2 linked regions of the Piscinibacter sp. HJYY11 genome follow. The main gene of each other region encodes a partner of the protein of the gene in region 2 in a complex. Links are inferred from orthologs where the notes say so. Each region holds a gene or a part of one and is shown on either strand. Other genes may lie near its edges.

Region 1 (14,518 bases), 1.7 Mb from region 2 along the record:
CTGTAGAAACTTTCGGAGTTTATTGCAACGCAGCAGGGTTTCGCCTGACACGCACCTTTCTGCGGTCGCGGTTCGCCCTGCTTGGTCCTCAGCTCAGCTCATTGCGGTAGTAATGCGCCTGGGTGTTGTACAGGCCCCGGCGCAGCTCCACCGGCTTGTCGCCATAGGTCCGCGACAGCCGCTCCACGCTGAGCAAGGGTGCGCCCAGCGGAACTTGAAGCAGCTCCGCCGCCCCGGCATCGGCGGCAACCGCACGCAGCTGCTCTTCGGCGCGGATCATGCGCACGCCGAATTCGGTTTCGAAGAGGCCATACATCGGCCCCTGGTATTCGCTCAGGCGCTCGGCCGTCAGGCCCTTGAAGAGCGTCCCGTTGAGCCAGATGTCGTCGAGCACGACCGGCGAGCCGTGGAAATGCAGCACACGCCGCACCTGCACCGCCATGTCACCGGCCTTCAGTTCCAGCGCACGCGCCACGTCGGCGGGAGCGCGCACCCGGCGGCAATCGATGAAGCGCCGCTCGGCCCCGCCAGGCTGGCCGTCGTCGGGCATCAGGCGCAGGAAGCGGTACTGGATCTTTTCTTCCGCATGCGTTGCGACGAAGGTGCCCTTGCCCTGGCGGCGCACGACCAGGTTCTCGTCGGCCAAGGCATCGATCGCCTTGCGCACCGTGCCCTGGCTCACCTTGAAGCGCGCGGCGAGCTCCATCTCGCTCGGGATGGCCTCACCCGGCTTCCACTCGCCGCTCTGCAGGCTGCGCGTGATCAGCGACTTGATCTGCTGATACAGCGGGCTGAATGCCGGGCCATCGGCTTCGCCTTCCGCGGGGCGGGCAGCAGCAGGGACGGACGTCGACGTGGCCATGTCCGGAATTGCAACACAGGCGCCCGGTTTGCGTCCACGCCCATTTGAAAGATGTCTTATATAAGACATAAGAGCATTGACACACCCAGGGTTGCCACCTAGACTCGCCTAAACTCCCCGGCTCACCAGAAAAGCGCCCGCCGCGGCCCGAATTCCACCATCCCCCTGAACCTTCCGGAGCCTTCCATGAGCAAGAAACCCGTTCGTGTCGCCGTCACCGGCGCTGCTGGCCAGATCGGCTACGCCCTGCTGTTCCGTATCGCCTCGGGCGAGATGCTGGGCAAGGACCAGCCGGTCATCCTGCAGCTGCTCGAGATCCCCGACGAGAAGGCCCAGAAGGCACTCAAGGGCGTGATCATGGAACTCGACGACTGCGCGTTCCCGCTGCTCGCCGGCATCGAAGCCCACGGCGACGCCAACACCGCTTTCAAGGACACCGACTACGCCCTGCTCGTCGGCGCCCGCCCCCGTGGCCCCGGCATGGAACGCAAGGACCTGCTGGCCGCCAACGCCCAGATCTTCACCGCCCAGGGCAAGGCCCTCGACAAGGTCGCCTCGCGCAACGTCAAGGTGCTGGTCGTCGGCAACCCTGCCAATACGAACGCATACATCGCGATGAAGAGCGCCCCCAGCCTGCCGCGCGAGAACTTCACCGCCATGCTGCGCCTCGACCACAACCGCGCCGCTTCGCAGATCGCCGCCAAGACCGGCAAGCCGGTCGCCGCCATTGAGAAGCTCGCCGTGTGGGGCAACCACTCGCCGACGATGTACGCCGACTACCGCTTCGCCACCATCGATGGCAAGTCGGTCAAGGAAACGATCAACGACGATGTGTGGAACAAGGACGTGTTCCTGCCCACCGTCGGCAAGCGCGGCGCCGCCATCATCGAAGCGCGTGGCCTGTCGTCGGCCGCCTCGGCCGCCAACGCCGCCATCGACCACATGCGCGACTGGGCCCTGGGCACCAACGGCAAGTGGGTCACCATGGGCGTGCCCTCGAATGGCGAATACGGCATCCCGAAGGACGTGATGTTCGGCTACCCGGTCACCACCGAAGGCGGCAAGTACAAGATCGTCGAAGGCCTGCCGATCGATGCCTTCAGCCAGGAGCGCATCAACATCACGCTGAAGGAACTGCAGGAAGAGCAAGACGGCGTCAAGCACCTGCTCTGATCGCGTCAAGCGCAAACAAAAAGGCCGGTGCATCACGCTGCTGGCCTTTTTTTCGCCCCCGCCGACCCGCCCACGCTGAACGCCATGCCGCTTCATCCCAGACAAGCCCTCTTCGACGCGCGCGAGATCGCGCCGTCGTTGCCTGTCTGCGACCACTACTGCGGCGTCGAGGCGCGCATGAGGAAGAGCCTGCAACTGCAGGCCGAACTCGGGCCGATCTTCGACGTCACGCTCGATTGCGAAGACGGCGCGCCGGTTGGTGGCGAGGCCGAGCATGCCCACCTGGTGGCCGAGATGGCGACCTCCGAGCTCAACCTGCACGGCCGCGTGGGCGCACGGGTTCACCCGGTCGACCACCCGAGCTTCGATGCCGACGTGGCCACGCTGGTGAAGCGGGCCGGCCAGCGCCTCGCCTACCTGACGGTGCCCAAGGTCGCGGGCTTCGACGAGGCGCAGGCCGCCGTCCGCGCCGTCGATCAGGCCATGGTCGAACACGGCCACAAGCGTGTGCTGCCGGTGCACGTGCTGATCGAGACGCATGGTGCGTTGCGCGAGGTCCAGCGCATCGCCGCGCATCCGCGCATCGAGTCGCTGTCGTTCGGCTTGATGGACTTCGTCTCCGCCCATCGCGGCGCCATCCCGCAGGCCGGCATGAGCGCACAAGGCCAGTTCGAGCACCCGCTGGTGCTGCGCGCCAAGCTCGAGATCTCGGCCGCCTGCCACGCGTCGAACAAGACACCCTCGCATTGCGTGGTGACCGAGTTCCGCAAGCTCGACCTGCTGCGCGCCGCTGCGCAGAAGGCGTCGCGCCAGCTCGGCTACCTGCGCATGTGGAGCATCCATCCCGACCAGATCCAGCCCATCGTCGAGAGCTTCGCCCCCACGGTCGCCGAGACCGACCAGGCGATCGAGATCCTGATGGCCGCGCAGGCGGCCGACTGGGCGCCGATCAGCCACCGCGACACCCTGCACGACCGCGCGAGCTTCCGCTACTTCTGGCATGTGCTCGAACGCGCCCGGCAGACGGGCCAGGACCTGCCGGCGCAGGTCGAAGAGCTGTTTTTCGCCGACACCCCGGGAGCGGCGTCGTGAACTCCTTCACGCCCGCGGTTTTCGGCTTGGCGAACAAATGTTTCAGCGCCGCGACCGTGCGCGCTTGTGCCGCTAGCACGTTGCGCACGCGGCGTGGGAAGGCCTCGGGCGTCGTGTTCGTGACTTCACGCACACCCACGCGGCCGGCGTTGCCCGTGCATGCCGCACCAAGCGCTGACACGCTGCACCGCACGCGCGCACGCCCCGCAAAGTCAGCCCAGCAAATTGTTTCAATCCGGGATTCCGCCCTGGAAAGCCGTTGTGAGTGCCCCTTCACAATCCGTGCTTCCTCAACACCAGGAGTGGATCCATGACCTCCCGCATCGCACTTGCCGTTGCCGTGTCCTTCGCCCTCGCTGGCGGCGCCGCCATGGCCCAGACGGCCGCCAAGCCCGCTGCGAAGAAACCGGCCGCCGCCGAGAAGCCGCTGCCCCAGGCCGACCAGGCCCAGCTCGACGCTGCCGAGCGCACGCACTTCGGCGTCTACGAATGCGACTTCAAGCAGACGATCGACGTCTCGATGAACCCGAAGTACCCGGGCTACGTCGACGTCAAGTTCAAGAAGGACACCTGGACGATGAAGCCCAGCGTCTCGTCCACCGGCGCGTTGCGCCTGGAAGACGTCAAGGGCCGCACCCTGCTGCTGCAGATCGCCAACAAGTCCATGCTGATGGACACCAAGATCGGCCAGCGCCTGGTCGATGCTTGCGTGCACGAGAAGCAGCGTGCCGCCATGGAGGCCTCGAAGTCGTGATTCGACGGGCTTCTCCGGGTGCGCACGCAAACGTCATGACCGCATGGCAAGACCCTGCTCGCTCCGCGCGCAGGAATCTTGCTTCCCCTTTTTCTTGCTTTGCACCACCCGGAGACCTCCATGCTTCAAGCCTATCGCCAACACGTTGCTGACCGCGCCGCGCTCGGCATCCCGCCGCTGCCCCTGACCGCCCAGCAGACGGCCGAGGTCATCGAGCTGCTCAAGGCTCCCCCGGCCGGCGAAGGCGAGTTTCTGCTGGACCTCCTGACCCACCGCGTGCCCCCGGGCGTGGACGACGCGGCCAAGGTCAAGGCCTCCTTCCTCTCCGCCGTCGCCCATGGCGACGTGACGGTCGCCCTCATCTCCAAGGCCAAGGCCACCGAGCTGCTCGGCACCATGGTCGGCGGCTACAACGTGCAGCCGCTGGTCGACCTGCTCGACCACGCTGACGTCGCCTCGGTCGCCGCCAATGCGCTGAAGAAGACGCTGCTGATGTTCGACTTCTTCAACGACGTCGCCACCAAAGCCAAGGCTGGTAACGCCAAGGCGAAGGAAGTCATCCAGTCCTGGGCCGACGCCGAGTGGTTCACCTCGCGCCCCGAAGTCGCGAAGAAGATCACCGTCACCGTCTTCAAGGTGCCCGGCGAAACCAACACGGACGACCTGTCGCCGGCCCCCGATGCGTGGAGCCGCCCCGACATCCCGCTGCACTACCTCGCGATGCTGAAGAACACCCGCCCCGACGCGGCCTTCAAGCCCGAGGAAGACGGCAAGCGCGGCCCGATGCAGTTCATCGAAGATCTGAAGAAGAAGGGCCACCTCGTGGCCTACGTGGGCGACGTGGTCGGCACCGGCTCTTCGCGCAAGTCGGCCACCAACTCGGTGATCTGGGCCACCGGCGAAGACATCCCCTTCGTGCCGAACAAGCGCTTCGGCGGCGTCACCCTCGGCGGCAAGATCGCCCCGATCTTCTTCAACACCCAGGAAGACTCCGGCGCGCTGCCGATCGAGGTCGATGTCTCGAAGCTCGAGATGGGCGACGTGATCGACGTCTATCCCTACGACGGCAAGCTCGAGAAGAACGGCCAGACAGTCGCCACCTTCGCGCTCAAGAGCGACGTGCTGCTCGACGAAGTGCGTGCCGGCGGCCGCATCAACCTCATCATCGGCCGCTCGCTGACCGCCAACGCGCGCGAATTCCTCGGTCTGCCCGCCTCCACCGTGTTCCGCCTGCCCAAGGCACCGGTCGACAGCGGCAAGGGCTTCACGCTCGCGCAGAAGATGGTCGGCCGCGCCTGCGGCCTGCCCGAAGGCCAGGGCATCCGCCCGGGCACCTACTGCGAGCCCAAGATGACCACCGTCGGCTCGCAAGACACGACGGGCCCGATGACCCGGGACGAGCTGAAGGACCTGGCCTGCCTGGGCTTCAGCGCCGACATGGTGATGCAGTCCTTCTGCCACACCGCGGCCTACCCGAAGCCGGTCGACGTGAAGATGCACCGCGAGCTGCCGGCCTTCATCAGCAACCGCGGCGGCGTGGCCCTGCGCCCGGGCGACGGCGTGATCCACAGCTGGCTCAACCGCCTGCTGCTGCCCGACACCGTGGGCACCGGCGGCGACTCGCACACCCGCTTCCCGATCGGCATCTCCTTCCCCGCCGGCTCGGGCCTCGTCGCCTTCGCAGCGGCGACCGGCGTGATGCCGCTCGACATGCCCGAATCGGTGCTGGTGCGCTTCAAGGGCGAGCTGCAGCCGGGCGTCACCCTGCGTGACCTCGTGCATGCGATTCCGCTCTACGCGATCAAGCAAGGCCTGCTGACGGTCGCCAAGGCCGGCAAGAAGAACATCTTCTCGGGCCGCGTGCTCGAGATCGAAGGCCTGCCGAACCTGAAGGTCGAGCAAGCCTTCGAACTGTCGGACGCTTCCGCCGAGCGCTCGGCCGCCGGCTGCACGATCAAGCTCAACAAGGAGCCGGTCGCCGAGTACCTGCAGTCGAACGTCGTTCTGATGAAGAACATGATCGCCAACGGGTATGCCGACGCCCGCACCCTGCAGCGCCGCATCGAGAAGGTCGAAGCCTGGCTCGCCAACCCGCAGCTGCTCGAAGCCGACAAGGACGCCGAGTACGCCGCCGTCATCGAGATCGACCTGGCCGACATCAAGGAGCCGATCGTCTGCTGCCCGAACGACCCGGACGACGCCAAGTTCCTGTCGGAAGTGCAAGGCACCAAGATCGACGAAGCCTTCATCGGCTCGTGCATGACCAACATCGGCCACTTCCGTGCGGCTGCCAAGCTGCTCGGCGGCCAGCGCGACATCCCGGTCAAGCTGTGGGTGGCCCCGCCGACCAAGATGGACCAGGACGAGCTGATCAAGGAAGGCCACTACGCCGCCTTCGGCACCGCCGGCGCGCGCACCGAGATGCCGGGCTGCTCGCTGTGCATGGGCAACCAGGCGCAGGTGCGCGAGGGCGCGACGGTGATCTCCACCTCGACCCGCAACTTCCCGAACCGCCTGGGCAAGAACACCAACGTGTTCCTCGGCTCGGCGGAGCTCGCGGCCATCGCCTCGCGCCTGGGCAAGCTGCCCTCGCCGGCCGAGTACCTGAAGGAGATGGGCATCATCGACGCCGACAAGGCGAGCGTGTACCGCTACCTCAACTTCAACCAGATCGACGAGTACGTCGAGACGGCGAAGTCGGTGACGACGGCCTGATCGCTCAGCGCTCACAAGCCAAAAGCCCGCGGCTCACACCGCGGGCTTTTTCATTTGGTTCAGTCGCGCTCGGGGGCGATCTCGGTCGCGTAGTCGACGAGCGCGCCCAGGATTTCCTGCGCCCGCTCGTCGGCCTCGGGCTCGAGCTGGTCGATGCGCTCGAAGAACGCTTCCAGCGTGAGCGCCCCACCGGCGCCGTCGTGCAGCTTGTGGGCGCAATGCTCCTGCCACTGCAGCCGCTCGACATCGTTGAGCGTGTGCGGGAAGTTGCGCGCGCGGTAGCGGAACAGAAGCTCGTCGAGCCGCTTGTCGGCAAACACCGGGCGTTTCTCCGCCAGTTGCTCGGGCGTCAGGCCACGCAGGCGCTGCAGGGTGCGGCGGTCTTCGTTGCCGACGAATCCGCCGTAGAGGTCTTCGTCGACATCGGGCTTGCCCTCCACTTGCGGGCGGTCGAACACCGCGGGCCACATGCCGGCGAGCAGCTGGCCTTTCTGCGCGCACAGCTCCGCGTGTCGCAGGCCCAGCGCCACGTCGACGCCCCACTTCGCCGCCACGGCATCGCTCAGCGTCTTGAGGTTGCCCACCACGATGGGCGACTTGTTGATGTGGATGGTCTTGATCGGCAGGCGCGCCACGCCCTCGGGCAGCGCATCGGCCTTGCTGAACATGCGCTCGCGGATCGCCTCCACGCCGAGGGTGAAGAGCTCGCTCGGGTCGGTGGCCAGGTCCCACACAATGACTTCGTTCTTGTTGGTCGGGTGCGGCGCGAGCGGCCACACGAGCGCCATGCAGCCGCGCTCCACGCCGTACATGCCCGAGACGTGCAGGAAAGGCTTGCCCACGCCCATTTCGCGGATCACCTCGTCTTTGCGGCGCAGGCGCAGGCAGAAGTCCCACAGCTTGGGCTGGCGCGTCTTGATGAGCCGGGCCACTGCGATGGTGGCGCGCACGTCGGAGAGTGCATCGTGCGCCGCTTCGTGGAGCAGGCCGTTGGCCTTGGTCAGGTGCTCGAGCTTGAACGAAGGCCGGCCATCCTCGTGCACCGGCCACTCGATGCCTTCGGGCCGCAGCGCCCAGGTGACGCGCACCACGTCGAGCAGGTCCCACCGGCCGCACTCGTTCTGCCACTCGCGCGCATAGGGGTCGATGAGGTTGCGCCAGAAGAGATGGCGGGTCACTTCATCGTCGAAGCGGATGGAGTTGTAGCCCACGCCGATGGTGCCGGGCGTCGCCAGCTCCTTCTCGATCAGATCGGCAAACGCATGCTCGGGCAGGCCCTGGGCCAGGCACACCTGCGGCAGGATGCCGGTGAGCAGACACGACTCGGGGTCGGGCAGGTAGTCGGGCGCGGGCTGGCAATACACCATCACCGGCTTGCCGATCTCGTTCAGATCCGCATCGGTGCGCACGCCCGCAAACTGCGAAGGCCGGTCACGGCGCGGCACACGACCGAAGGTTTCGTAGTCGTGCCAGAAGAAGCTCATTTCACTCATGGGCTTGGAATCTAACAGGCGCCTTGTGTTGTTCGGCGCGAGCGTGCGGGGCTGGGGTATCGCACTCCGCTCATGTCCCCCGCAAGAGATCACTCCCGTGATCCCTTGCTCCTCCTTTACTTCGCTCCGTGCGACACCCCAGCCCCGCACGCCACCACGGCCGCGAAATACATCTTTCGCAGGGCAGAGCGTCTCGCACATCGGGCCTGGGGTGAGGGGCGCAGTGAAGTAAAGGAGGAGACGAGGCTCGCGGGAGCGATCCTCGTCGGGGGACATGAACGGAGCCCCTCACCCCAGGCCCGATGTGCCGCTCTGTCATCCCCCATATCCGCGCCATCTGTACTGCCAGCCGCGCACCCCCATCAGCTAAGCTACCCCGTCCCCTTCCGCAAACCGTTCAAGAGACATGACTCGCGCCTACAACTTCAGCGCCGGCCCCGCCGTCCTCCCCGAATCCGTGCTCCGCCAGGCCGCCGACGAGATGCTCGACTGGCAAGGCTCCGGCATGTCGGTGATGGAGATGAGCCACCGCGGCAAGGAGTTCATGTCGATCCATGCGCAGGCCAAGGCCGACCTGACGGAGCTCTTGAATCTGCCGAGCAACTACAAGATCCTCTTCCTGCAGGGCGGCGGTGTCGGCATGAACGGCATCATCCCGATGAACCTGCTCGGCAACAAGAAGAGCATCGATGTCATCAACACCGGCTCGTGGGCCAGCAAGTCGCTGAAGGAGGCGAAGAAATACGCCCAGGCCAACGAAGCCGCCACCAGCGAGCCGCAGCACTACACCTGCATCCCGCCGCGTGACACCTGGAAGCTCGACCCCGAGGCCGCCTACGTGCACATCTGCAGCAACGAGACCATCGGCGGCGTGCAGTACCACTGGGTGCCTGACACCGGCAACGTGCCGCTCGTGGCCGACATGTCGTCCGACATCCTCTCGCGCCCCATCGACGTGAGCCGCTACGGCCTCATCTTCGCCGGCGCGCAGAAGAACATGGGCCCCTCCGGCATGACGCTCGTGATCGTGCGCGACGACCTGCTCGGCCGCGCCCTGCCCATCACGCCCAATGCCTTCGACTTCAAGCAGCAGGCCGACCACGACTCCATGCTCAACACACCGCCCACCTACGCGATCTACATCGCCGGGCTCGTGTACCAGTGGCTGAAGAAACAAGGCGGCCTCGCCGCGATGGAAGCGCACAACCGGAAGAAGGCCGCACTGCTGTACGACCTGCTGGACGCGACGCCCTTCTACAAGAGCCCCGTCGCGCGCAGCGACCGTTCGCTGATGAACGTGCCCTTCACCCTGCCCACCGAAGAGCTCACCACCACCTTCCTCAAGGGCGCCACCGAGCGCGGCATGGTGCAGCTCAAGGGCCACAGCTCGGTGGGCGGCATCCGGGCCTCGATCTACAACGCCATGCCCCTCGAGGGCGTGCAGGCGCTCGCCCAGTACATGAAGGAATTCGCAGCCCGCCATGGCTGAGGCCTCAGGGCGCCGCGGCCCCTCCATATAGAGAACGCGAACAGCTTCACGACCTCCGGATGCACAGGCCCCGTCGGCAACGACGGGGCCTTTGTCGTTCTGGGCACCCGTTCGTGACGGATGTCTCGCGCGCTCGTTCAAGCACCCCCGTGCACACGGAAAAGAGGCCACTAAGGCCTGCACATCACCCTTAAGTCCGGGGGGGTGTTCACCGATATTCCGACGGACTGGGAAGAGAGGAAGACCTGTGGACGGTGCATTCGCGCCTCACCACCACACCCCCTCCCGACCCACGAAAGACAGCAAACGAACAACTTTCCGTCTCGAGCGCCGCGACCCAGGTTCAAGGAAAAGCCGACGTCGCCGACCGAAAAACTGCAACAGGAACCCACATGGCCACCATCATCCCCGCACTGAGCACCCAGCAGATCGCCGGCTTGTCGACCCGATCGATCGCTGGGCTGACCACAGAAGACTGGGCGGCGTTCCGCACTGACCAGATCGTGGCCCTGACGACCGCACAGATGGCGGCCATCACGACCACCGGCATCGGTGCGCTGAACAGTGACCACATGATGGCGTTCGAGACGAACGACCTGCGCGCCCTGACGAGCACCGCCGTCCGCGCGCTGAACAGCGACCAGATCGGCGCCCTGTCGACCGACCAGGTCGGCGCCTTTACCACCGCCCAGGTGGCCGCGCTCACCACCGAGCAGCTCTCGTCGCTCGCCACGCAAGACCTCAACGCCTTCAGCACCGCGCACTTCGCCGCGATGTCGTCGTCGCAGTTGATGAACCTCACCAGCGACCAGATCGCGCACCTGCAGACTGATGACCTGCGCGCCATCTCGACCGCCGCGATCCGCAGCTTCAACAGCGACCAGTTCACCGCGCTCACCTCCGACCAGATCGGCGCGCTGACCTCGGCCCAGATCACCTCGCTCACCACCGCCCAGATCGCAGGCCTCGGCACCGCCGACCTGAACGCGCTGACCTCCGACCAGATCCCGCGCCTGACGACGGCCCAGATCGCCGCGCTCAACAGCGACCAGCTGCCCTACATGCAGACGGCCGACATCGTTGCGCTGACGACTGCCCAGGTCGCCGCGCTGAGCGCCGGCCAGGTCGGCTACCTCACGAGCGACCACATCGCCGCGATCGAGACCGCTGACCTGCGCGTGCTCAACACCGCCTCGATCCGCGGCCTCACGAGCGAACAGCTCGCCGCCCTGAGCAGCGACCAGATGGGTGCGCTGACCACGGCCCAGACCGCCGCGCTCACCTCCGACCAGATCAACACGCTGACCACGCAAGACCTGAATGCGCTGGGCACCGCGCACTTCGCCGGCCTCACCGCCGCCCAGGTCGCCGGCCTCACCAGCGACCAGATCTCGCGCCTGCAAAGCGATGACCTGCGCTCGCTGAGCAGCAACGCGATCCGCGCGCTCACCAACGACCAGCTCGCCGCCCTCACGTCCGACCAGGTGCCGCTGCTGACCACGGCCCAGGTCTCGTCGCTGACCACCGCCCAGATCGGCGGCCTCGGCACCGCCGACCTGAACGCGCTGACCTCCGACCAGATCCCGCGCCTGACGACCGCCCAGATCGCCGCGCTGAACAGCGACCAGCTGCCCACGATGGAGACGGCCGACATCGCCGCCCTGACCACGGCACAAGTCGCCTCGCTGAGCGCTGCTCAAGTCGGCTACCTGACGAGCGACCACGTCGCCGCCATCGAGACCGCTGACCTGCGTGCCCTGGGCACCGCCGCCGTCCGTGGCCTCACGAGCGAGCAGCTCGGTGCCCTGAGCTCCGACCAGATCGGCGCGCTGACCACGGCCCAGACCGCTGCCCTCACGTCCGACCAGATCAACACCCTGGCCACCCACGACCTGAACGCGCTGGGCACCGCGCACTTCGCCTCGTTCACCGCCGCCCAGGTGGCCGGCTTCACCAGCGACCAGATCTCGCGCCTGCAGAGCGATGACCTGCGCTCGCTGAGCAGCAACGCCATCCGTGCGCTCACCAACGAGCAGCTCGGCGCCCTCACCTCCGACCAGGTGCCGACGCTCACCAGCGCCCAGGTCTCGTCGCTGACGAACAGCCAGATCGCCGGTCTCAGCACCGCCGACCTGAACGCGCTGACGTCCGACCAGATCCCGCGCCTGACGACCGCCCAGATCGGCGCCCTGAACAGCGACCAGCTGCCGACGATGCAGACGGCCGACATCGCTGCGCTGACGACCGCCCAGGTCGCCGCCCTGCGCTCCGACCAGGTCAGCTACCTGACGAGCGACCATGTCGCCGCCCTCGAGACGGCCGACCTGCGTGCCCTCTCGACTGCCGCGATCCGCAACCTGACGAGCGAGCAGCTCGGCGCCCTGAGCAGCGACCAGATGGGTGCGCTGACCACGGCCCAGACCGCTGCGCTGACCTCCGACCAGATCAACACCCTGGCCACGCAAGACCTGAATGCGCTCGGCACCGCCCACTTCTCTGCCCTCACGGCAGCACAGGTGGCCGGCCTGACGAGCGACCAGATCTCGCGCCTCGAAAGCGATGACCTGCGCTCGCTGAGCAGCAACGCGATCCGCGCGCTGACCAACGAGCAGCTCGGTGCCCTCACCTCCGATCAGGTCCCGACGCTCACCAGCGCCCAGGTCTCGTCGCTCACCACCGCCCAGATCGGCGGCCTGAGCACCGCTGACCTGAACGCCCTGAGCTCGGATCAGATCCCGCGCCTGACGACGGCCCAGATCGCTGCCCTGAACAGCGACCAGCTGCCGACGATGCAGACCGCCGACATCGCCGCGCTGACGACCGCACAAGCCGCGACGCTGAGCGCCTCGCAAGTGAGCTACCTCACGAGCGACCACATCGCCGCGATCGAGACCGCTGACCTGCGCGCCATCAACACCGCCGCGATCCGCGGCCTGACCAGCGAGCAGCTCGGTGCCCTGAGCTCCGACCAGGTGGGTGCCCTGACGACCGCCCAGACCGCTGCGCTGACCTCCGACCAGATCAACACCCTGGCCACGCAAGACCTGAACGCGCTCGGCACCGCCCACTTCGCGTCGCTCACCGCGTCGCAAGTGGCGGGCCTCACCACCGACCAGATCTCGCAACTGCAGAGCGACGACCTGCGCTCGCTGAGCAGCAACGCGATCCGCGCGCTCACCAACGAGCAGCTCGGCGCCCTCACGTCCGACCAGATCCCGACGCTCACCTCGGCCCAGGTCTCCACGCTGACCAATGCCCAGATCGCCGGCCTCGGCACCGCCGACCTGAATGCGCTCACGTCCGACCAGATCCCGCGCCTGACCACCGCCCAGATCGGCGCGCTGAACAGCGACCAACTGCCGTACATGCAGACCGCCGACATCGTCGCCCTGACGACGGCCCAGGTGGCCGCGCTGAACAGCGACCAGGTCGCCCTGCTGACCAGCGACCACATCGCCGCCTTCGAGACGGCCGACCTGCGGGCCCTGTCGACCGCCGCCCTGCGCAACCTCAGCACCGACCAGATCAACGCGCTGAGCAGTGACCAGTTCTCCGCGCTGACGACCGCGCAAGTCGCCGCGCTGACAGCCCAGCCGCAGTTCGAGAACATCACCACCAACGACCTGAACGCGCTCGGCACCCAGCACTTCGCTGCGATGACGGCGTCCCAGATCCAGGCGCTGACCACCGACCAGGTCTCGCGCCTCGAGACCCAGGACCTGCGCGCCATCACGACCGCCGGCATCCGCGCGCTGGGCTCCGACCAGCTCGCCGCGCTGACCTCCGACCAGATTGGCGCGCTGACCACGGCCCAGGTGTCCTCGCTGACCACCGCCCAGATCGGCAGCCTCGGCACCGCCGACCTGAACGCGCTGACCTCCGACCAGATCCCGCGCCTGACCACGGCCCAGATCGCCGCGCTCAACAGCGACCAGCTGCCCTACCTGCAGACGGCCGACGTCGCCGCGCTGACCACGGCACAAGTCGCCTCGCTGAGCGCCGCTCAGGTCGGCTACCTGACGAGCGACCACGTCGCCGCCATCGAGACGGCTGACCTGCGCGCCCTGAACACGGCCGCGATCCGCGGCCTGACCAGCGAGCAGCTCGGTGCCCTGAGCTCCGACCAGATGGGTGCGCTGACCACGGCCCAGACGGCTGCGCTCACCTCCGACCAGATCAACACGCTCGCCACGCAAGACCTGAACGCCTTCGGCACCGCCCACTTCTCTGCCCTCACGGCAGCGCAAGTGGCCGGCCTGACGAGCGACCAGATCTCGCACCTGCAGAGCGATGACCTGCGCGCCCTGAGCAGCAATGCGATCCGCGCGCTGACCAACGACCAGCTGGCCGCCCTGACCTCGGACCAGGTGCCCACGCTCACGAGCGCCCAGGTTGCCTCGCTCACCACCGCCCAGATCGGCGGCCTCGGCACGGCCGACCTGAACGCGCTGACCTCGGACCAGATCCCGCGCCTCACCACCGCCCAGATCGGCGCCCTCAACAGCGACCAGCTGCCGACCATGCAGACGGCTGACATCGCTGCGCTGACGACCGCCCAGGTCGCCTCGCTGAGCGCTGCTCAAGTCGGCTACCTGACGAGCGACCACATCGCCGCCATCGAGACCGCCGACCTGCGTGCGCTGAACACGGCTGCGATCCGCGGCCTCACCAGCGAGCAGCTCGGTGCCTTGAGCTCCGACCAGATGGGTGCGCTCACCACGGCCCAGACGGCCGCGCTGACCTCTGACCAGATCAACACCCTGGCCACGCAAGACCTGAACGCGCTCAGCACCGCCCACTTCTCTGCCTTCACGGCAGCGCAGGTGGCCGGCCTGACCAGCGACCAGATCTCGCGCCTGCAGAGCGATGACCTGCGCGCCCTGAGCAGCAATGCGATCCGCGCGCTGACCAACGACCAGCTCGCCGCCCTGACCTCCGAC
Region 2 (14,533 bases):
TCCCGAGTGCGCAGGTGATGAAGTTCGCGGTCGTGCGCAACTTCCACGCATCGATGGACGCGGCCGGCCTCACCACCACCGGCCTCGGCCTGGAGAGCTGGATCAACGCGCAGGTGATCGCCGAGGCGCTGCGCCGCGCGGGCCGCGACGTCACGCGCGAGAAGCTGCGCAGCGCGCTCGCGGGCCTGCGCAATTTCGAGGTCGGCGAAGTCGCGGTGAACTTCTCCAACGCCGCGCCCTACGTGGGCACGACGGCGGTGAAGCTCGGCATCTTCGGGCCCGACGGGATCCTTCGGTCCTGATCTAGAAAAACGCGAGCAGCGCCTGGGCCGTCTCGGCCGGCGCTTCTTCCGGCACGAAGTGGCCGCTGGGCAGCGCCTCGCCGCTCACGCGGCCGCTGCACTGGGCCTGCCACAGCTCCAGCGGCTTGAACATGCGATGCACCACGCCGCGCGTGCCCCACAGCACCTGCGTATCGCAGGCGATGCGTTCGCCGGCGGCGCGCGAGGCGCGGTCGTGTTCGAGGTCGATGCCCGCGGAGGCACGGTAGTCCTCGCAGATGGCGTGGATGCTCTCGGGCACGACGAAGCAGCGTTCGTATTCGGCGATCGCCTCGGGCTCCAGGTAGGCCATGCCAGCGCTGCCCCAGCCGCCGAGCTTCCAGCGCAGGTAGAAGAGCGGGTCGCCGCCGATCATGCGTTCGGGCAGCGGCGCGGGCTGGATCAGGTGGAACCAGTGGTAGTAGGCGGCGGCGAAGCGCATGTCGGTCGCCTCGTACATGTCGAGCGTGGGCGCGATGTCGAGCACGCTGAGCTTGGTGACCGCGTCGGGGTGGTCGAGCGCGAGGCGGTGCGCGACGCGGCCGCCGCGGTCATGGCCGACGAGACCGAAGCGCGGGTGGCCGAGCGTGCGCATCAGCGCCACCATGTCGGCGGCCATCACCCGCTTGCTGTAGGTGGCGTGCTGAGGGTCGCCCGGCGGTTTGGAGGAATCGCCATAGCCGCGCAGGTCGGGCATCACGAGGAAGAAGCGCTCGCGCAAGCGAATCGCCACGCGGTGCCAGATGACATGCGTCTGCGGGAAGCCATGCAAGAGCAGCAGCGGCGGCGCGCCGGCCTGGCCGCCGGTGCGGGCGAAGATCTGCTGGCCGTTGACCTCGTACCGGGTCGCCTCGAAACCGTCGAACCATGCCATGGTGATCACCTCCGGGGCTGCGATCTTGTCACGGGGCGGCTATCCTCGCCGCCTTCATGTCGACCCCCATCACCAGCGTGGCCGAGGCGCAGGCCATGTTCGGCGAACTGCAGCAGCGTGCACAGGCCGCGGGCCTGTCGCTGCGCGTGCCGCCGCCCGAGCCCACCACCTGCTGCGGGCGCGGCTGCAATGGCTGCGTGTGGGAGGGCTGGTACGCCGCGGTCGAGTACTGGCGCGAAGAAGCGCTGCTGGCGCTCGGCCCTTAGCGGCCGTTAGCGGCGCGTCGGCGGCTCCACCGGGGCCAGCGTCCACTCGGGCACACGGCGGCGGTCGGCACTGTCGATCTTGCGTGCGACGAGCTGTGCGCACATGCGCAGCGTGTCGACATCCTTGCGACGCAGGTGCTCGTTGGGCGCGGTGCTGAAGCAGCACAGCGTGCCGTAGGTCTGGCCGTCGGGCAGCACGATGGGCGTGCTCAGGTGCGCGCCCACGCGGAAGGGCGTGGCCGGCAGGTCGGGCAGCCGGGCCGCGTCGTGCACGAGTTCCGGCAGGCGGCCGTCGACGACGCGCAGGCAGTAGCTCGACTCCAGCTCGCCGCTATCGCCCACCTGCACGGGCGGTGCGACCTCGGCCTTGTCGACGAAGCGCATCACCCGTTCGCCGTCGACGAACTCGGAGACAAAAACCACGTCCATGCCCAGCTTCTCGCGCAGCGAGTGCAGCACCTCGGGCACGGCACGGTCGATGTCGGCATCGGCCGTGTCGGCGGTCGCGACCAGCAGTTCGGAGACCTTCACGAAAAGGGAATCGAGTTCAAAAGCGTCGGGCATGCCGCAAGGTTGCCACGAGTCGCCGCCGGCTGCGAAGCCCCGGCCCTTCAGGGGACAATGCCGCGCATGGCCGCCCTGCGCACCGTCCACGCCACCCGCTACCTCACGCCGCTGCGCGAAGGTGGCTCGCTGCCGGCCATCGTGGAGGCCGACGACGATGGGCTCTACGTGCTCAAGTTCCGTGGCGCCGGCCAGGGGCCGAAGGCGCTGATCGCCGAGCTCGTCGCGGGCGAGATGGCCCGCACGCTCGGCCTGCCGGTGCCAGAGATCGTGCTGATGGAACTCGACGCCGAACTCGCCCGCACCGAGCCCGACCCCGAGATCCAGGACCTGCTCCGCGCGAGCGGCGGCCTCAACCTCGCGCTCGATTACCTGCCCGGCTCGATGACCTTCGACCCGCTGGCCGAGCGGCCCGACGGCGAGCTGGCCTCGCGCATCGTGTGGTTCGATGCCTTCGTGACCAACATCGACCGCACGCCGCGCAATGCCAACCTGCTGCTGTGGCACCGGGGCCTGTGGCTCATCGACCATGGCGCGGCGCTCTACTTCCACCACAGCTGGGACGACTTCCTGCAGCGCGCGATGAAGCCCTTCGTGCCGATCCGGGACCACGTGCTGCTGCCCTTCGCCAACCGATTGCAGGAGGTCGATGCCGCCATGGTCGCGATGCTCACGCCCGAGCGCATCAGCGAGATCGTGGCGCTCGTGCCCGAGTCGTGGCTGCTGCCCGACCCGTTCTTCTCGGGCCCCGACGCCCAGCGCCGGGCCTATGTCGACTATTTCAAGCGCCGGCTGCAGGCACCGCGCGCCTTCCTGGAGGAGGCCGCCCGTGCCCACGCTGCACACGTATGACTACGCCATCGTGCGCGTGGTGCCGCGCGTGGAGCGGGGCGAGTTCGTCAACGTGGGCGCGATCGTGTCGTGCAAGCGCGCCAGCTTCCTGAAGGCGCGCATCGAGCTCGACGAAGCCCGCGTGCTGGCGCTCGCGCCGGACCTCGACCTCGTGCCCGTGCGCGCCACGCTGCGCGCCATTCCCGACATCTGCGCCGGTGGCGAGGCAGCGGGTGCACTGCGCCACCTGTCGGCGCGCGAGCGTTTCGACTGGCTGGTGGCGCCGCGCAGCACGGTGATCCAGACCTCGCCGGTGCATACCGGCCGCTGCGATGACCTCGACCTCGCGCTCGAGAAGCTGATCGCGCGCATGGTGCGGGTCGCGCCCGCGGGCTGAACGTTCAGGCCACCCGCACGCGTGGCTCGCCGTCCGTGAGGCGCCCGATCACGGCGGCATCGTCGAAACCTGCGGCCGTGAAACGCGCCAGCACCGTGTCGGCTGCCTCGGGCGCGCATGACACGAGCAGGCCACCGCTCGTCTGCGGGTCGGTGAGCAGGGCTTGTTGCCAGGGCAAGAGGGCCGCATCGAGCGACACCGCAGCACCGTAGCCCGACCAGTTGCGCGCCGAAGCGCCCGTGGCCACGCCCTCGCGGGCAAACGCCGTGGCCGTGCCGATCAGCGGCACCTTGGCCATCTCCACCTCGGCGGCGAGCCTGGAGCCGCGGCACACCTCCAGCAGATGGCCCAGCAGGCCGAAGCCGGTCACGTCGGTCATCGCATGCACACCGTCGATCTCGGCCAGCACGCTGCCCACGCGGTTGAGCTGCGTCGTGTGGCGGACCATCTCGGCATACCCTTTCGCATCGAGCCGGCCTTTCTTCAGCGCGGCCGAGAGGATGCCCACGCCCAGCGGCTTGCCCAGCACCAGCAGGTCGCCCGCCTGCGCATCGGCGTTGCGGCGCACGCGCTGCGGGTGCACGAGGCCCAGGGCCACCAGGCCGTAGATCGGCTCGAGCACGTCGATCGAGTGGCCTCCCGCGATCGGAATGCCGGCCTCACGGCAGACACTCGCCCCGCCTTCGAGGATGGCGCCGATCACCTCGAGCGGCAGCTTGTCGAGCGGCATGCCCACCAGCGCCAGCGCCATGATGGGCGTGCCGCCCATCGCGTAGATGTCGGAAATCGCGTTGGTGGCGGCGATGCGCCCGAAGTCGCGCGGGTCATCGACAATCGGCGTGAAGAAGTCGGTGGTGGCCACGAGCGCCTGCTGGTCGTTGAGGCGGTACACCGCGGCATCGTCGGCGGTCTCGGTGCCCACCATCAGCTCCGGCGGGATCAGGCCCAGCGGGGCACGCGAGAGGATCTCGGCCAGCACGCCCGGCGCGATCTTGCAGCCGCAGCCGCCACCGTGGGAAAACGAAGTGAGTTTGATCGGGTCCATGCCCGCGAGTGTCGAACAAAAACAGCGATGAGTCACAAGCTCTACACCGTTGAAAATCTGAAGGAGTTCAGCGTCATCATCGACGCCCGCTCGCCGTCGGAATACGCGCTCGACCACATCCCCGGCGCCATCAACTGCCCGGTGCTCGACGACGAAGAGCGCCGCATCACCGGCACGACCTACGTGCAGGTCTCGGCCTTCGAGGCGCGCAAGATCGGCGGTGCGATGGTGGCGCGCAACATCGCCCGCCACCTCGACGAAAGTTTTGCCGACAAGCCGCGCGACTGGCGCCCGCTCATCTACTGCTGGCGCGGCGGCATGCGCAGCGGCAGCTTCGTCAACTGGTTGCGCCTGGTGGGCTGGGACGCGCAGCAGTTGAAGGGTGGCTACAAGGCCTTTCGCCACCACGTGATGGAGCGGCTCAATGCACTGTGTCCGGCGCTGCAGCTGCACGTGCTGTGCGGCCCGACCGGCAGTGCCAAGACGCGCGTGCTGCAAGCCCTGCGTGAGCAGGGTGAACAGGTGCTCGACCTCGAAGCGCTGGCCGCGCACCGCGGCTCGGTGCTGGGCGCGGTGCCCGGCCGCGAGCAGCCGTCGCAGAAAGGATTCGAGACCCAGCTGATGAGTGCGCTGGAGCCGCTCGACCCGACCCGCCGCGTGTGGGTCGAGGCCGAGAGCCGGCGCATCGGCCGCATCACCGTGCCCGATGCGCTGCTGCTGCGCCTGCGCGAAAGCCCGGTCGTGGAGATCGTGGCCACGCCCGAGGCGCGGCTCGCCTACCTGCTGCGCGACTACGCCTGGCTTGGCGACGACCCGAAGGGCCTGGCCGACAAGCTCGGCGGCCTGAAAGGCCTGCTGCCCAACGAGACGCTCGAACAGTGGCAAGCCTGGGCGCTGGCGCGTGAGCTGCCGCCGCTCTTTGCCGCGCTGATGGCCGAGCACTACGACCCGCAATACGCCCGCTCGCAGGGCCGCCACCTGCAGCGGCTCACGCAGGCGCGGCGCGTCGAGACCGACGACCTCACGCCCGACGGCATCACCGCCCTGGCCCGACAGATCACTTCACTCTGACGCACGACATGAACATCCTTCGCCGACACCTGCTCTGCCTCGCCCTCCTCACTGCCGCCCCGTGGGCACACGCCCAGACGGTGCTGCGCGTGACGGCGATCCCCGACGAGTCGCCCACCGAGCTCGCACGCAAGTTCGCGCCGCTGGGCGCGTACCTGGAATCGAAGCTCGGCATGAAGGTCGAGTGGACGCCGGTCACCGACTACCCGGCGGCGGTCGAGACCCTGGTCCACCGTAAGATCGACCTCGCCTGGTTCGGCGGCTTCACCTTCGTGCAGGCGCATGTGCGCTCGGGTGGCAAAGCGGTGCCGCTGGTGCAGCGTGAGGAGGACGAGCGCTTCCGTTCGGTCTTCATCACCGACGCGAAAAGCGGCATCGCCAAGCTCGACGACCTGAAGGGCAAGACCCTGAGCTTCGGCTCGGCCTCCAGCACCTCCGGCCACCTGATGCCGCGCAGCTTCCTGCTGGCCTCGAAGATCAACCCCGACGTGGACCTGAAGCGCGTGAGCTTCTCCGGCGCACACGACGCGACGATTGCCGCGGTGGCCAGCGGCAAGGTCGACGCCGGCGCGCTCAACATCTCGGTGTGGGAGAAATTCGTCGCCGAGAAAAAGGTCGACACCGCGCAGGTGAAGGTCTTCTACACCACGCCGACGTACTACGACTACAACTGGACGGTGCATGCCGACATGCCGGCCGAGCTGCGCGAAAAGATCAAGCAGGCCTTCCTCGCACTCGACCCCAACACGCCGCAGGGCAAGGAGATCCTCGCGCTGCAACGCGCGACGCGCTTCGTGCCGACCAAGGCCGAGAACTACACCGGCATCCGCGCGGCGGCCGAAAACGCCGGGCTGCTGAAGTAAGTGGTCGAGCTGCAGCAGCTGTCGGTCGCGGCCGCCGAAGGCGCGCGCGGTGCCGCGCTCAAAGGCGTGAGCCTGCGCATCGCGCCGGGCGAGCAGGTAGCGGTGATCGGTGCCTCGGGCGCCGGCAAGACCACGCTCTTGATGGCGCTCGCCTGCGCGCTGCAGCCCTTGTCGGGCGAATTGAAGCTCTTCGACGTGGCACCGTGGCGCTTGAGCACCGCTCAGCGCCAGCGGCTGCGGGCCCGGCTCTTCCTCGCGCCCCAGGTGCCGCCGCTGCCGCCGCGCCAGCGGGTGGTGGCCTCGGTGCTCGCCGGCCGCCTGCCGACGATGGGCCTGTGGGCCAGCCTGCGCACGCTGTGGCACCCGCGCGAGGCTTCGGTGGCGCACGAGGCGCTGACCACGCTGGACCTGGCCGACAAACTCTGGGAGCGCGTCGACTGGCTCTCCGGCGGCGAACGCCAGCGTGTGGGCCTCGCGCGTGCGCTCGTTTCGCAAGCCGAGCTGTGGCTGATCGACGAGCCGTTGTCGGCGCTCGACCCGACCCGCGCGCAGCAGGTCATCACCACGCTGACCGAGCGCGCGCGCCGCGAGCAGCGCACGCTGGTGTGCAGCCTGCACCAGGTGGCGGTGGCGCGTGAGCGATTTCCGCGCATCGTGGCGTTGCGCGATGGCGAGTGTGTCTACGACGGACCCGCAAGCGGCCTGAGCGACGACGCGCTGCAAGCGCTCTATGCCGGGCGCGACACCGACGAGGGCTCACACCCTGCACCGCCCCGTGCGCCTGGCCTGCCCGAGGCGATGTGCCGTTGAACGCCGCCCTGCCCCTGCGCGACCCGGCCTGGCTGCGCCGCTGGTCGGCGCTGCTCGTGGGCGCGGTGCTGCTGTGGCCGCTGGTGGTGTGGACCGAGTTCAACCCCCTGGTGCTCGCCGACGCCCGCAGCCTCGCGTCGACCTGGAACTTCGTGCGCGACTTCGCACCGCCGCGCCATGACGCGGAGTTCCTCGCGATGCTGGCGCGCGAGACCTGGCGCACCGTGGCCATTGCGACGGCCGGGCTCACGCTCGCCTGGCTCATCGCCGTGCCGCTCGCCTTGCTGGCGAGCACGCGGCTGTCGGTCAGCGCCCTCGGCACGCGCATGGCCTGGGGGCCACAAGCCCTGCGGCAGGCGGCGCGCTGGCTGCTGGTGCTGCTGCGCTCCATCCCCGAGCTGGTGTGGGCGCTGGTCTTCGTGCGCGTCGTCGGCCTCGGGCCCACCGCCGGCGTGCTGGCGATCGCCATCGCCTACGGCGGCATGCTCGGCAAGGTCTACGCCGAGATCCTCGACAGCAGCGATGCCACGCCCACGCTCACGCTGCTGCGCAACGGCAGCGGCCGGCTGCAGGCGCTCTTCTTCGGCGCGCTGCCGCAGTGCGCGCCCGAGCTCACGAGCTACACGCTGTACCGCTGGGAGTGCGCGATCCGCTCGTCGGTGGTGCTGGGTTTCGTCGGCGCCGGGGGTCTGGGGCAGCAACTCGACACGGCGACCAAGATGTTCGCCGGTGCGGAGGTGGGCGCGATCCTGCTGGTGTTCGTCGCGCTCGTGGCGTTGAGCGACCGGCTCAGCGCATGGCTGCGCAGGGAGATCGCATGACGAGCCGTCGACGTGCGCTCCTGGTCGTGTTGGGCATCGCCGCGCTCGTGCTCGCGAGCTTCGCGACGCTGGACCTGCGCTGGGCCGAATTCCTCTCGCTGGGGGCGCTGCAGAAGATGGGGGCGTTCGGTGCGAGCTTCTTCCCGCCGGAGAGCTCGACCGGTTTCCTGCGCAAGACGCTGCAGGCCGCCGGCGAGACGCTCGCCATGTCGCTCCTCGGCACGCTGCTCGCCGTGGCGGCCGGGCTCGTGATCGCGCTGCCGGCGAGCGCGCGCCACCACCGGGCCGCGCGCGGCGCCGCACGCCTCGTGCTGAACGTGCTGCGCTCGGTGCCCGAGCTGGTGTGGGCCTCACTGCTGCTCGTGGCCGCCGGGCTCGGGCCCTTGCCGGGCACGCTGGCGCTTGCGCTGCACACGACCGGCGTGCTGGGGCGGCTCTTCGCCGAGGCGATCGAGAACACCGCGCCCGAGCCGGCGCTCGCGCTGCGCGTGCGCGGCGTGTCAGGCGCGCAGGTGTTCCTCTGGGCCACGCTGCCGCAGGTGCTGCCGCAGCTGCTCTCGTATGCGCTCTACCGCTGGGAGAACAACATCCGTGCCGCCGCCGTGCTGGGCGTGGTGGGCGCAGGCGGGCTGGGCCAGATGCTCAGCTACCACTTGAGCCTCTTTCAGATGCACGAGAGCTGCACCGTGCTGCTGGCCATGATGGCGCTGGTGCTGGCCGTCGATGCGCTGTCGTTCCTGACCAGGCGGGTGCTGACCCGCTGAAGAACCCGCTGAAGAAGCAAGCTCAGCTGGGCTGCCCTTCCACCTGGATCGCGCGGGCTGCGAGGTAGCGATGGAAGTCGCTCAGCGGAATGGCCGTCACCCCGCGGGTGTCGCCCTCGGACCAGCTCAGGGTGACGTCGAATTCCGACTCCTGGAATTCGATCGGGCCTTCGGGGATCGTGATGTTGGGACCGTCACCCTCGCGGTAGACCACGGGGCCGGTGATGCGTGCGCTTTGGGACATGGCGTTTGCTCCTGTGTGCCGGGGTCGATGGACACCCATTCTCGAAACCGGCCGGGCATGACCACAACCGGGCAAAGTCTTTCGCGGCTGTAGGTTCCGTCCTACAGCGGCAACCACTGGTTACGCCTCGACGAGGCTGCTGAAGCCGCCCCAGATCATGCGTTCGCTGTCGAAGGGCATGCTCTTCGGGTCGAGGTTGGCAATGCGCGGGTCGGCCATCACCTTGGCGTTGACCTCGTCGCGCTGCTCGCGGGAGTTGTAGACGATCCAGGAAAAGATGACGACTTCGTCGTCCTTCAGCTGCACCGCCTGCGGGAAGGAGGTGAGCCGGCCGGCCTGCACGTCGTCGGCCAGGCCTTCGAAGTAGGCGACCGCGCCGTGCTCCTTCCAGACGACGGCCGCGTCTTGTGCAAGCTGGCGGTAGGCCTCGATCTTGTCCTTCGGGACGGCCAAGAGGAAGCCATCGACGTAGTGCGGCATCGGGTCGCTCCTTGCATCGGAAGACGGGACGCCTGCAGCGTAGCGTGCCCTGCGCCGCTGTGGAAGGCCAGGGCTTTTATGTCTTGCCCCGGCCTGACCTCGATCAACCCAGGTCGTTCTGCGTCTCGACGATGCGCGAGACGATGCCGTAGTCGATCGCTTCCTGGGCGCTCAGCCAGAAGTCGCGCTCCATGTCGACCTTGACGGTGTCGTACGGCTTGCCCGTCTGCTTGGAGATCACGCGGGCGATGCGCTCGCGGGTGCGGATGATCTCCTTTGCCTGGATGGCGATGTCGGTCGCCTGGCCGCCGGCGCCGCCGGCCGGCTGGTGGATCATGAAGCGCGTGTTGGGCAGGCACAGGCGGCGCTCTTTCGGCGCGGCCAGGAAGATGTGCGCACCGGCACTGGCCACCCAGCCGGTGCCGACCACCGTGACCGGGGCGCGCACGAAGCGGATCATGTCGTGAATGGCGTCGCCCGATTCGACGTGGCCGCCGGGCGAGGAGATCAGCATGGTGATCGGGGCGTCCGACTCCTCCGACAGCGCCAGCAGGCGGCGGCAGGTGGCGTAGGCGCTCTTGTCGTCGATGCCGCCGAAGACGAGCACGTAGCGCGACTTGAACGCGAGCTGGTCTTCGAGGCGGTCGGTCTTGTCGATGCTGACGACGGGCTTGGCGTCGTCGTCGTGGGAACGTTGCGGGGTCATGGATGCCTCCTGTGTGAGATGCGCAAATTGTGCCCCTCTGCGTTCCATCACGATCGAAAGGGACAGACGCTGGGGTCAACGCTGTGGACAAGTGCTGCACACCCTGTGGGCAAGCGGTGCGCAAGCAGTGTGCAGGCTGTGAGTATCGCTAGCGCAGCAGCATCTGGAAGGCGAGCCCGGCCACTGCGCTGGCGGCGATCACCGGGATGACGCCCACCTTGAAGCGGAACAGCGCCACGCCCGCCACCAGGCCGATCACGGCCGGAGCCCACTCGAAGGGACCGCCGAGTCCTTTGGGCCACAGCACGTGGTACGCGAAGAACACCGCCAGGTTGACGATCACGCCCACCACGGCGGCGGTGATGCCGGTGAGCGGCGCGGTGAACTGCAGCTTGCCGTGCGTCGTCTCGATGAAGGGCGCGCCCAGCAGGATGAAGAAGAACGAGGGCAGGAAGGTGAAGAAGGTGACGACCGTGGCGGCCACCGCACCGGCGAGCACGAGCGCATCGGGGCCGAAGATGGCCTTGGTCCAGCCGCCCACGAAGCCGACGAACGACACCACCATGATCAGCGGGCCCGGCGTGGTCTCGCCGAGCGCGAGGCCGTCGATCATCTGCGGGCCGGTGAGCCACTGGTGGTGGTCGACCGCGCCCTGGTAGACGTAGGGCAGCACCGCATACGCACCGCCGAAGGTGAGCAGCGCCGCCTTGGTGAAGAACCAGGCCATCTGCGTGAGCACGGCGTCCCACCCATAGGCCGCGGTGAGGCCGCCGATGGCCAGCGCCCACAGGCCGAGGAAGACGACGAGCACGGCGCGAAAGCGCGACCAGCTGAAGCGGGCGTGCTCCGGCGTGGGTGTGTCGTCGTCGATGACGGCCGGCCCGTGGCCCGCCACCGCCTTGCCGTGGCCGCCGCCGGCGCTGAACTTGCCCGGCACGACACGGCCGCCAAGGTAGCCGATCACCCCGGCCGCCAGCACGATCAACGGGAACGGCAGCTGCAGCGCAAAGATCGCCACGAACGCCGCCACCGCGATGCCCCACAGCCAGCCGTTCTTCAGCGTGCGCGAACCCACGCGCCAGGCGGCGTGCACCACCAGCGCGGTCACCGCGGGCTTGATGCCGTAGAAAAGCCCGGCGATCACCGGCACGTGGCCGAAGGCCATGTACACCCACGACAGCGCGACCAGGATGAAGAGCGAGGGCAGCACGAAGAGACCACCCGCCACGATGCCACCCCAGGTGCGGTGCAGCAGCCAGCCGATGTAGGTGGCGAGCTGCTGCGCCTCGGGGCCGGGCAGCAGCATGCAGTAGTTGAGCGCGTGCAGGAAGCGGCCTTCGGAGATCCAGCGGCGGCGCTCGACCAGCTCTTCGTGCATCACGGCGATCTGCCCCGCCGGGCCACCGAAGCTGATGAAACCGAGCTTGAGCCAGAAACGGAAGGCCTCGGCGCGGGAGATGGGCTGCGGGGGCGCCGGCGGGGCGGCGATCGTGGGATCAATGGTCATCGCGGGTCAGCTGCAGGGCAGCGTAGAGAGCGTCGAACAGCGGCACGGCGGCCGCGAGAAGGGCATCGTCACGCGCATGCAGCGCCTGCAGGCCACGCACCACGGCCTCGACGCCGGGCGCCTCATCGACCGGCGCACCGCCGACGTCGATGCAGTGCACGAGCGCGGCCAGGCGGCGCAGGGCGGGGTCGCCCAGCAGCGCAAAACTTTCGGCCACCACCTCGAAGGTGACGCGGTCGCCCACGTGGGTGAAGGTGGCACCGTCGAAGTCGTAGCCGAGCGCCGCTTTCGGGCATTTCGCCGGATCGGCCAGCCAGATGAAACGGGGCGAGCGGTCGATGAATCGCTGCACCAGCCACGCAGTGGCCAGGCGGTCGACCCAGGGGCGCTTGCGGGTGGCCCAGGTGCGACCCTGGTGGTCGGCGATGTCGCGCGGCTCGATGGCGAGATCGGCCGCGCAAGGCTCCCCGGGCGAGAGGTGGCGCTCGATGTCGACCCGAAGCGCGGCCAGCGCCTCGGCCGCCTTCTCACTGGCGGGGCCGGGGAAGAAGTCGCTGGCCTGGATCGCCTGGCCCTGCTGCTCCAGCGTGCGCAGGGTCTTGCGCAGCTGGGCTTCGCTCGCCTTCTTCAGCGCGGCGCGCGTCTGCCTGATCGATTGCAGCAGCTCGGCACAGGCCTCACGCCGGTCGAAGAGGGCGCGAAACGCCAGCTCCTGCGCCTCGTCGTGCGCGGGCACGTGCAGCAGGTGCGCCTCGGCACCGGCCTCACGGATGGTGGCTGCAAGTTCGCACAGGGCGCGGGCAGTGGGGGCGTGCTCGGGGAGCACGTACACCCCCTCGCGCAGCGTGCCGGCACCCGTGGCCTTGAGCGCGCGCCACACGCGCACGCGCAGGCCGCTCGGCGTGGTGGGCAGCGTCGCGGTGAGGATCAGCCACAGGGTCATGCAGCAAATGTCTCACCTCGAGATGACTGCTACAAGACCCTTTTCCGAGCTTCGAAATGACAACGCCGTGCGCAAGGCACGGCGTGGTTCAGGAGAAGGAGCGCGCGGGGCTCAGAACGGGATGTCGTCATCCATGTCGTCGAAGCCGGTCGACGACTTCGCGGCGGGCTTGCTCGCCGCCGGACGCGCCGCCGGGGCGCTGCGCTCGCCACCGCCACCACCACCTTGCGCGCCGCGGCTGTAGCCACCGCCGACTTCGTCGCCACCACCACCACCGCCGCCGCCTTCACGGCCGCCGAGCAGCTGCATGTTCTCGGCAATGACTTCGGTCGTGTACTTCTCGACGCCGTCCTTGTCGGTCCACTTGCGGGTCTTCAGGCGCCCTTCGACGTAGACCGGGCGGCCCTTCTTCAGGTATTCGCCGGCGATCTCGGCCAGGCGGTCGTAGAAGACGACACGGTGCCACTCGGTCTCTTCGACCTTGTCGCCGCTGTTCTTGTCTTTCCAGTTGCGCGTGGTCGCAATGGTGATGTTGCAGATGGCGGCGCCGTTGGCCGTGTAGCGCACTTCGGGGTCGCGGCCCAGGTTGCCGATGAGGATGACTTTGTTGATTGAGGCCATGGGCGCTCCAGAAAGAGGTAGATCGGGAATGCCTGAATTATGAGGCGCGACGCCGCTGGGGGCATTCCCTCGGCCGGGCTCCCTCGTCAGGGTTCCTCCTCAGGGCTGGAACCCGGCCACCCCCATCTGCCAGAGGAAGAACGACAGCATGTCGGCCCGTTCCTCGAGCTGCTGCTTCTTGGTGCTGCCGATGCCGTGGCCGGCGTCGTATTCCAGGCGCAGCAGCACCGGCTTGCCGCTGGTGGTGGCGGCCATCAGGCGGGCCGCGGTCTTGGTGCTGGTCCACACTTCCACCCGCGGATCGTTCACGCCGTGTGTCAGCAGCACGGCAGGGTAGGCGGTGCCAGGCTTGATGTGGGCATAGGGGCTCATCGCCAGCAGCGACTTGAAGCCGGCCTCGGTCTTGACGCTACCGAACTCCGGGATGTTGGGCACGCCGTTGGCCGTGGTTTCCATGCGCAGCATGTCGAGCGCACCGACGGCCGGGATCACGGCCGCAAACAGGTCGGGCCGCTCGACCATGGCCATGCCCACCAGGATGCCGCCCGCGCTGCCGCCGAGGATGCCCAGCTTCGAGGGCGAGGTGTATTTCTGCGCGACGAGGTACTCGGCGCAGGCGATGAAGTCCTTCCAGGTGTTGGGCTTGGTCGCCTGGAAGCCGGCGCGGTACCACTCCTCGCCGTAGACGCTGCTGCCACGCGGGTTGGCGATGGCGTACACGCCGCCCTGGTCGAGCCACGCCAGGCGGCTCAGGCTGTAGAAGGGCTCCTCGGTCGAGCCGTAGCTCGCGTAGCCGTAGAGGATGGTGGGGTTGCTGCCGTCGAGCTTCACGTCGGCGCGGTGGATGATGGACATCGGCACCAGCGCGCCATCGTGGCTCTTCACCTTCACCTCGGTGGCGACGATTCCCGGCGGCTGGTCGTAGGGCCCGGCCGGCTGCAGGCCGGTGTTGCGCACGCTGCCATCGGCCGCCACCTCGTAGACCTGGCGCGCCGCATTCCAGCTCTGCAGGTCGATCAGCACGCCGGGCAGGCGGGGGTTGGCGGCGCTGGCACCGCCTTCGGAATTCACCAGCTCGAACGAGCCTTCGAGCGGCAGCTTCACTTCCACCGGTGCGCCGGTGGTGCCATGCGGGCGCTTGTAGAGGCGCTTGATGTTGCCGTCGCGCGCTTCGATGTAGAGCGCGTCTGACGCGGCCGCCACGTTGACCACCACCCGCTCGGAGGCCGGCATCACGGGCTCGGCCTTCTGCACGTCGGGCTCGTCGAGGCGCATCGCGAGCACCTTCGAGCGTGGCGCGCCCAGGTGCGACACCATGTACAGCGTGTCGTCGAAGTAGGCCACCCCCGTCACCGCATTAGACGGCTTCAACACCCGCTTCCACACCGGCTTGCCGGCCAGCACGC

The links.
Region 1: the proteins of ssb (region 2) and sbcB are in contact, whole or in part, in a crystal structure (PDB 3C94), measured with the Escherichia coli proteins. The link is inferred for Piscinibacter sp. HJYY11 from one-to-one orthologs.

Annotation. Positions count from the first base shown.
Region 1 is NZ_JAERQZ010000001.1:1,423,221-1,437,738, forward strand. The notes cover bases 5,873-8,802. They hold sbcB (exodeoxyribonuclease I), read right to left. Parts: upstream 8,090-8,802; coding sequence 6,656-8,089; downstream 5,873-6,655. Other genes in these bases: acnB (bifunctional aconitate hydratase 2/2-methylisocitrate dehydratase), read left to right, coding at 5,873-6,596; serC (3-phosphoserine/phosphohydroxythreonine transaminase), read left to right, coding at 8,496-8,802. Also shown: JI745_RS06445 (GntR family transcriptional regulator), read right to left, coding at 89-862; JI745_RS06450 (malate dehydrogenase), read left to right, coding at 1,049-2,035; JI745_RS06455 (CoA ester lyase), read left to right, coding at 2,120-3,127; JI745_RS06460 (hypothetical protein), read left to right, coding at 3,438-3,881; more of acnB, read left to right, coding at 4,002-5,872; more of serC, read left to right, coding at 8,803-9,578; JI745_RS06480 (hypothetical protein), read left to right, coding at 9,971-14,518. UniProt on the Escherichia coli protein: Degrades single-stranded DNA (ssDNA) in a highly processive manner.
Region 2 is NZ_JAERQZ010000001.1:3,089,736-3,104,268, forward strand. What follows is about bases 11,373-14,317. They hold ssb (single-stranded DNA-binding protein), read right to left. Parts: upstream 13,128-14,317; coding sequence 12,618-13,127; downstream 11,373-12,617. Other genes in these bases: chrA (chromate efflux transporter), read right to left, coding at 11,373-11,563; JI745_RS14445 (chromate resistance protein ChrB domain-containing protein), read right to left, coding at 11,553-12,506; JI745_RS14455 (prolyl oligopeptidase family serine peptidase), read right to left, coding at 13,227-14,317. In the rest of the region: JI745_RS14365 (ABC transporter substrate-binding protein), read left to right, coding at 1-302; JI745_RS14370 (alpha/beta fold hydrolase), read right to left, coding at 304-1,194; JI745_RS14375 (oxidoreductase-like domain-containing protein), read left to right, coding at 1,251-1,460; JI745_RS14380 (GAF domain-containing protein), read right to left, coding at 1,467-2,024; JI745_RS14385 (HipA family kinase), read left to right, coding at 2,091-2,876; JI745_RS14390 (DUF3037 domain-containing protein), read left to right, coding at 2,854-3,252; selenide, water dikinase SelD, read right to left, coding at 3,257-4,297; tRNA 2-selenouridine(34) synthase MnmH, read left to right, coding at 4,325-5,368; JI745_RS14405 (putative selenate ABC transporter substrate-binding protein), read left to right, coding at 5,377-6,231; JI745_RS14410 (phosphonate ABC transporter ATP-binding protein), read left to right, coding at 6,232-7,041; JI745_RS14415 (ABC transporter permease), read left to right, coding at 7,038-7,862; phosphonate ABC transporter, permease protein PhnE, read left to right, coding at 7,859-8,626; JI745_RS14425 (hypothetical protein), read right to left, coding at 8,649-8,870; JI745_RS14430 (DUF1428 domain-containing protein), read right to left, coding at 8,991-9,350; JI745_RS14435 (ATP-dependent Clp protease proteolytic subunit), read right to left, coding at 9,454-10,056; more of chrA, read right to left, coding at 10,205-11,372; more of JI745_RS14455, read right to left, coding at 14,318-14,533. UniProt on the Escherichia coli protein: Plays an important role in DNA replication, recombination and repair. Binds to ssDNA and to an array of partner proteins to recruit them to their sites of action during DNA metabolism. Acts as a sliding platform that migrates on DNA via reptation.